2 linked regions of the Caballeronia sp. TF1N1 genome follow. The protein of the gene in region 1 binds, or shares a complex with, the protein of each later gene. Links are inferred from orthologs where the notes say so. Each region holds a gene or a part of one and is shown on either strand. Other genes may lie near its edges.

What was found.
Region 2: the proteins of LDZ28_RS09025 (region 1) and uvrB are in contact, whole or in part, in a crystal structure (PDB 7EGT), measured with the Thermus thermophilus proteins. The link is inferred for Caballeronia sp. TF1N1 from one-to-one orthologs. Residues at the interface, in WP_096412145.1 of Thermus thermophilus: His654, Arg656, Phe657, Gln666, Asp668, Glu669, Lys680, Arg681, Leu682, Ser683, Lys685, Tyr686, Ala687; in WP_096411307.1 of Thermus thermophilus: Glu23, Leu25, Arg26, Asp27, Gly28, Glu29, Arg30, Phe31, Arg55, Glu326, Asp327, Phe328, Glu379, Ser382, Gln383, His398, Gly400, Arg401.

What each region holds. Positions count from the first base shown.
Region 1 is NZ_CP084626.1:1,947,312-1,950,677, reverse strand. The notes cover bases 91-3,140. They hold LDZ28_RS09025 (UvrD-helicase domain-containing protein), read left to right. Parts: upstream 91-458; coding sequence 459-2,822; downstream 2,823-3,140. Other genes in these bases: LDZ28_RS09020 (5'-methylthioadenosine/adenosylhomocysteine nucleosidase), read left to right, coding at 2,819-3,140; LDZ28_RS09030 (valine--tRNA ligase), read right to left, coding at 91-260. Also shown: more of LDZ28_RS09030, read right to left, coding at 1-90; more of LDZ28_RS09020, read left to right, coding at 3,141-3,366. UniProt on the Escherichia coli protein: A helicase with DNA-dependent ATPase activity. Unwinds DNA duplexes with 3'-5' polarity. Translocates on single-stranded DNA with 3'-5' polarity. Initiates unwinding more efficiently from a nicked substrate than double-stranded DNA.
Region 2 is NZ_CP084626.1:1,110,604-1,113,807, forward strand. Bases 314-3,201 are described here. They hold uvrB (excinuclease ABC subunit UvrB), read left to right. Parts: upstream 314-653; coding sequence 654-2,750; downstream 2,751-3,201. Other genes in these bases: LDZ28_RS05055 (iron transporter), read left to right, coding at 3,117-3,201. In the rest of the region: LDZ28_RS05045 (amino acid aminotransferase), read right to left, coding at 1-228; more of LDZ28_RS05055, read left to right, coding at 3,202-3,204. UniProt on the Escherichia coli protein: The UvrABC repair system catalyzes the recognition and processing of DNA lesions. A damage recognition complex composed of 2 UvrA and 2 UvrB subunits scans DNA for abnormalities.

The sequences.
Region 1 (3,366 bases):
GCGTGGTCCGTGCCCGGCACCCACAGCGTGTTTTCGCCGAGCATGCGGTGATAGCGCGTCAGGCCGTCCATGATGGTCTGGTTGAACGCGTGACCCATGTGCAGCGTGCCGGTGACATTCGGCGGCGGCAGTTGAATGGAGAAATTCTTCGCGCCTTCCTGGAAGGTCGGGGCGGAGTAGCCGCGTTTTTCCCATTCCGGGCCCCATTGGGACTCGATGTTCTGAGGCTCGAAGCTCTTCGCAAGCGTGTTGTCGCTCATCGTGAAATCTGCCGAAAAATGCGTGAAAAGTGCGGGGTAATCCCTGATTATAAGGTTCGAGCGAGTCAATCGGACGAATTCCGGATGGCCTGCGGCCAAGCGCGGATGCCAGGCGCCGGCGACGCCATCGGCGCGGTCTTATAATGGTCGGCCCGCCGCCAGAGACTTTGGCCCGCTTTTCGCCGTCCACCTGCTCCCATGCCCGACCTGCTCGCGAACCTCAACCCCGAACAACTCGCCGCCGTGACGCTGCCCAACGAGCCCGCGCTGATTCTCGCCGGCGCGGGCAGCGGCAAGACGCGCGTGCTCATCACGCGAATCGCGTGGCTGATCCAGCAGGGCTACGCGTCGCCGCCGACCATTCTCGCCGTGACCTTCACGAACAAGGCCGCGCGCGAAATGATGTCGCGGCTCTCGGCGCTCTTGCCCATCGACACGCGCGGCATGTGGATCGGCACCTTCCACGGCCTGTGCAACCGCATGCTGCGCGCGCATTATCGCGACGCGGGGCTGCCGCAGACTTTCCAGATTCTCGACACCGCCGATCAGCTCTCCGCCATCAAGCGGCTGATGAAAGGGCTCAATGTCGACGACGAAAAATATCCGGCGAAGAACCTTCAGTACTTCATCAACAACGCGAAAGAGCAGGGCTTGCGTCCGAAGGACGTGGACGCCACGGACGCCTTCAACCGCAAGTTCGTCGAACTGTACGAAGCCTACGATCAGCAATGCCAGCGCGAAGGCGTCGTGGATTTCCCCGAACTGCTGTTGCGCTGCCACGAACTGCTCGCGTTCAATGCGCCGCTGCGCGCACATTATCAAGCGCGCTTTCGCAATATCCTCGTCGATGAGTTTCAGGACACCAACAAGCTGCAGTACGCGTGGCTCAAGCAGCTGGCGGGCGAGAGCAACGCCATCTTCGCGGTCGGTGACGACGACCAGTCCATCTACGCGTTTCGCGGCGCGAACGTCGGCAACATGCACGACTTCGAGCGCGAGTTCCGCGTGCGCAATCTCATCAAGCTGGAGCAGAACTATCGCTCGCACGGCCATATTCTCGATACCGCGAACTTCCTGATCGCCAACAACTCGCGGCGGCTCGGCAAGAACCTGCGCACGGATGCGGGGCACGGCGAACCGGTGCGCGTCTACGAAGCCGCGACGGACTCGCAGGAAGCGGGCTGGATCGTCGAGGAGATCAAGGCGCTCATCAATACGGGACTCGCGCGCGGGGAGATCGCGGTGCTGTACCGGAGCAATGCGCAGTCGCGGACCATCGAGCACACGCTCGTGAACGCGGGCATTGCGTATCGCGTGTATGGCGGCTTGCGCTTCTTCGAGCGTCAGGAAGTGAAGCATGCGCTCGCGTATCTGCGTCTGATCGACAACCCGAATGACGACACGGCGTTTGCGCGCGTGGTCAATTTCCCGACGCGCGGCATCGGTGCGCGCTCCATCGAGCAACTCGCCGACGCCGCGCGTCTCTACAACTGTTCGATGGCCGCCGCCGTGCCCTACGTCACGGGAAAGGCAGGTTCGAGCCTCGGCGCATTCGCCACGCTCGTCGCGAAGATGCGCGCCGAAACGCAGCAGATGAGTCTGCCGGAAACGGTCGAATACGTCGTGCGCGCGAGCGGTCTCGCCGCGTTCTACGAGACCGAGCGCGAAGGCCAGGACCGTCTGGAGAACTTGCAGGAAGTGGTCAACGCGGCGGCGGCGTTCGTGAGCGAGGAAGGCTACGGGCTCGATACCCCCGCGCGTTCCGTGCCGCTGCGCCCCGGCGCGACGGCGGCGCCGGAAATCGTGAGCGAGGACGGCGAGATCGAAGTGCTGGACGCGCCCGGCATTGCCGATCCCGCGCAGAACCCCGACACCATGACGCCGCTCGCGGGGTTTCTCTCGCATGCATCGCTCGAAGCGGGCGACAACCAGGCGCAGGCCGGCCAGGATGCCGTGCAACTCATGACCGTGCACGCGGCGAAAGGGCTGGAATTCACGGCGGTGTTCATCACCGGACTGGAAGAAGGGCTCTTTCCGCACGAGAACAGCGCGCAGGAAACCGACGGCCTCGAAGAAGAGCGGCGGCTCGCTTACGTGGCGATCACGCGGGCGAAAGAGCGGCTTTATTTGTCGTTCGCGCAGAGCCGGATGCTGCATGGACAGACGCGCTACAACATTCGCTCGCGCTTTTTCGACGAATTGCCCGAAGGCTCGCTCAAGTGGCTCACGCCGAAGATCGAGCCGGGCGCGCGTTGGGGCGGGCGCGCGGATAACGCCGGCTGGGGCCGCGACTGGTTCGCGCGCCCAGGCCAGGAGCGCGGCGGTTCGGCTTACGGCGGTTCCGCCGCGTCCGCACCGGCGTTGCCGTCGTTCGCCAACGAGCAGCGCGCGGCGGAAAGCGGCTTCAAGGTCGGACAAGCGGTGTTCCACACGAAGTTCGGCGAGGGCACGGTGATCGGGCTCGAAGGTTCCGGCGGCGATGCGCGCGCGCAGGTTCGCTTCAAGCGGCACGGCGAGAAATGGCTCGCACTCGCGGTGGCGAAACTGCAAGCGGTCGAATGACGATGCTCGGCATCATGGCGGCGCTGCCGCAGGAACTGGGCGATCTCGTCGCGCAGATGCATGCGGCGGGCGAAGTCGAGACGGTGACGCTCGGTCAGCGCGAGTATCACGTCGGCCATGCGCATGGCGTGCGCGTGGTGGCAACGCTCGCGCGCATCGGCAAGGTCGCGGCGGCGGCGACGGCGAGCGCGCTCATTCACGTGTTCAAGGTCGATGCGATCGTTTTTACGGGCGTCGCGGGCGGCGTGCATGCAAATGTCCGGGTGGGCGACATCGTCATCGGCGATACGCTCCTGCAGCACGATCTCGATGCCTCGCCGCTTTTCCCGCGCTATGAAGTGCCGCTTCTGGCCCGCTCTCATTTCGCCGCCGATCCCAGCTTTTGCAATGCGCTCGCGCTGGCGGCCGCGAGTTTCATCGCCGATGAGGGCAGCTCGCTTGCCGAGCGCTTCGCGGTGCATGCGCCGCGTGTGCATCGCGGGTTGATTGTGAGTGGCGATCGCTTCGTCGCGAGCAACGAAGGCGTGCTGGCGCTGCGCGACGC
Region 2 (3,204 bases), 840 kb from region 1 along the record:
GTACGCGGCGATGCCGTCGATAGGCAGATAGCCGCGCGGCAGCGCTGCATCGACGCGTGCTTTTTCAGCTTCGCGAACGGCGCGCAGAAGCGGAATCTTGCCTTCTTCGTTGGTGTAGACACCAACGCCCAGATTGACCTTGGTCGGGCGCGGGTCGGCGTTGAAGGCTTCGTTGAGGCCCAGAATCGGGTCGCGGGGAGCGAGTTCGACGGCAGAGAAAAGAGACATGATCTATCGGCAGTGGAAGGAAGACGTGCGGCGGGAAGAACGATGCTTGGGCGCTCGAAAAAACGGCGCGTGACGTCGTTGGCGGCGCGGTCGTGCGGGGCGCCCCCTCGAAGCCCAGTCGCATATTGTATCGAATCCGGCGCTGCATTTCGGATCGAGCCTTATTCTATGTACGCGCTTTTTTCTCGCGAGCATGAATAAGCGCATGGGCTTCGGCCGGTTGAACGCCTTGTCCGGCATGCGCGCAAGCCTCGATTGGACGGCATCGACGGAACAGCGCGCCGCCTCGCGCGCCACTGCTTGACTTCCACCCAACGGTCCCAACCTGCTCGATTCCGCCTCCCGTGAGGCCGCCCGCGCCACTTTCGCCGCAGCCGCTAGAATAGGTGTTTGCTCCGGCGCCGACTTAGAAGATTCCCCTCTCCATGTCCGATACCCTTATCGAAACGCCCGACGCACTGGACGAATCGAAGTTCGCCACGTTCGAAGGCTCGCCGTTTCAGCTCTATCAGCCGTATCCGCCCGCGGGCGATCAGCCCGAGGCCATCAAGACGCTCGTCGAGGGCGTGGACGACGGTCTCTCGTTCCAGACGCTGCTCGGCGTGACCGGCTCGGGCAAGACCTTCACGATGGCCAACGTCATCGCGCGTCTGGGCCGGCCCGCCATCGTTTTCGCGCCCAACAAGACGCTCGCCGCGCAGCTCTACGCCGAGTTCCGCGAGTTTTTCCCGCGCAACGCGGTCGAGTACTTCGTCTCGTACTACGACTATTACCAGCCGGAAGCGTATGTGCCGCAGCGCGATCTCTTCATCGAGAAGGATTCGTCGATCAACGAGCATATCGAGCAGATGCGGCTCTCGGCGACCAAGAGCCTGCTCGAACGCCGCGACGTGGTGATCGTGGCGACGGTGTCGGCCATTTACGGTATCGGCAATCCGTCCGAGTATCACAAGATGATCCTCACGCTGCGCGTAGGCGACAAGCTCGGCCAGCGCGATGTCATCGCGCGGCTGATCGCCATGCAATACACGCGCAACGAGGCGGATTTTCAGCGCGGCTCGTTCCGTGTGCGAGGCGACACCATCGACATCTTTCCGGCGGAACACGCGGAAATGGCGGTGCGAGTCGAATTGTTCGACGACGAAATCGAGTCGATGCAGCTTTTCGATCCGCTCACCGGCCGCGTGCGCAACAAGATTCCGCGCTTCACGGTGTATCCGTCGTCGCATTACGTGACGCCGCGCGACACCGTCATGCGCGCGATCGAAACCATCAAGCTGGAACTGCGCGAGCGGCTGGAGTTTTTCCATAGCCAGGGCAAGCTCGTCGAGGCGCAGCGGCTCGAACAGCGCACGCGCTTCGACCTGGAAATGCTGCAGGAACTGGGTTTCTGCAAGGGCATCGAGAATTACTCGCGGCATTTCTCGGGCTCGGCGCCCGGCGAACCGCCGCCGACGCTCGTCGACTACCTGCCGCCCGACGCCATCATGTTGCTCGACGAGTCGCACGTGCTGATCGGCCAGTTGAACGGCATGTATAACGGCGACCGCGCGCGCAAGGAAAATCTCGTCGATTACGGTTTCCGCATGCCGTCCGCGCTCGACAACCGGCCGCTCAAGTTCAACGAATTCGAGCGCAAGATGCGCCAGGCCGTGTTCGTTTCCGCGACGCCCGCCGACTACGAACAGAAGAAAGCGGGGCAAGTGGCCGAGCAACTCGTGCGGCCGACGGGTCTCGTCGATCCCGAAATCGAGGTGCGGCCCGCGCGCTCGCAGGTCGACGACGTGCTCTCCGAGATCAACGCGCGCGTCGCGGTGCACGAACGCGTGCTCGTTACCGTGCTCACCAAGCGCATGGCCGAACAGCTGACCGAATTTCTCGCCGATCACGGCGTGAAGGTGCGCTATTTGCACAGCGATATCGACACGGTCGAGCGCGTGGAAATCATCCGCGATCTGCGGCTCGGCACGTTCGATGTGCTCGTCGGCATCAACTTGTTGCGCGAGGGTCTGGATATTCCTGAAGTGTCGCTCGTCGCCATTCTCGACGCGGACAAGGAAGGCTTCCTGCGCGCCGAGCGCTCGCTGATCCAGACAATCGGACGGGCGGCGCGCAACGTGAACGGCAAGGCGATCCTCTACGGCGACAACATGACGGACTCGATGAAGCGCGCCATCGACGAAACCGAGCGGCGCCGCGCCAAGCAGGTTGCGCATAACCTCGAGCGGGGCATCACGCCGCGCGGAGTGGAAAAGCGCATCAAGGACATCATCGATGGCGTCTACAACGCCGACGACGCGCGCGCCGAACTGAAGGAAGCCCAGACGCGCGCGAAGTTCGAGGACATGACCGAGAAGCAGCTCGCGAAGGAAATCAAGCGGCTGGAAAAGCAAATGATGGATCACGCCAAGAATCTCGAATTCGAAAAGGCGGCGCAGACCCGCGACCAATTGGCGCTGTTACGTCAACGCGTGTTCGGCGCGAACGTGGGCGATCACATCACCGGCATCGGCGGAAAGTAAGGCGAAAGAAAGCAAGTTTTCATCGTTCTGTCTCAAGCGACGCGGCGAGCCGGAAGGCGCACCGCGTTTTTTTATCGGCCGCGAATGGACCGCGAGTTGGCTGCAAAGCCCGCCGGAGCCTTGCCGCAGCAGGCTTTTGTAAGCCCGCGCTAATTTGTCCCGAGTGGTGAAGGGTGCTAAACTGACGAACATTGAGAATGGTTCGTATTAACGTTTTCCAGATTCTGGAAGCGGTTTTCCGTTTCGCGCTAACGAACCGGCACCACAGTCATTTTTTTGCGCCGGCGCGCCTTTTTAGAGCGCCGGAGTTCGGTGGAAAGGGCGCGCCAATGTCACGCGCGCCATCGATAACAACAGGAGTGTTTGATGGGTTCAACGTTGATGCGCGGCCTCGTTGCCGCCGCAGGCCTCACGGCGATGATGGCGGCTTCCGCTGCTGAGTATCCGATCGGCA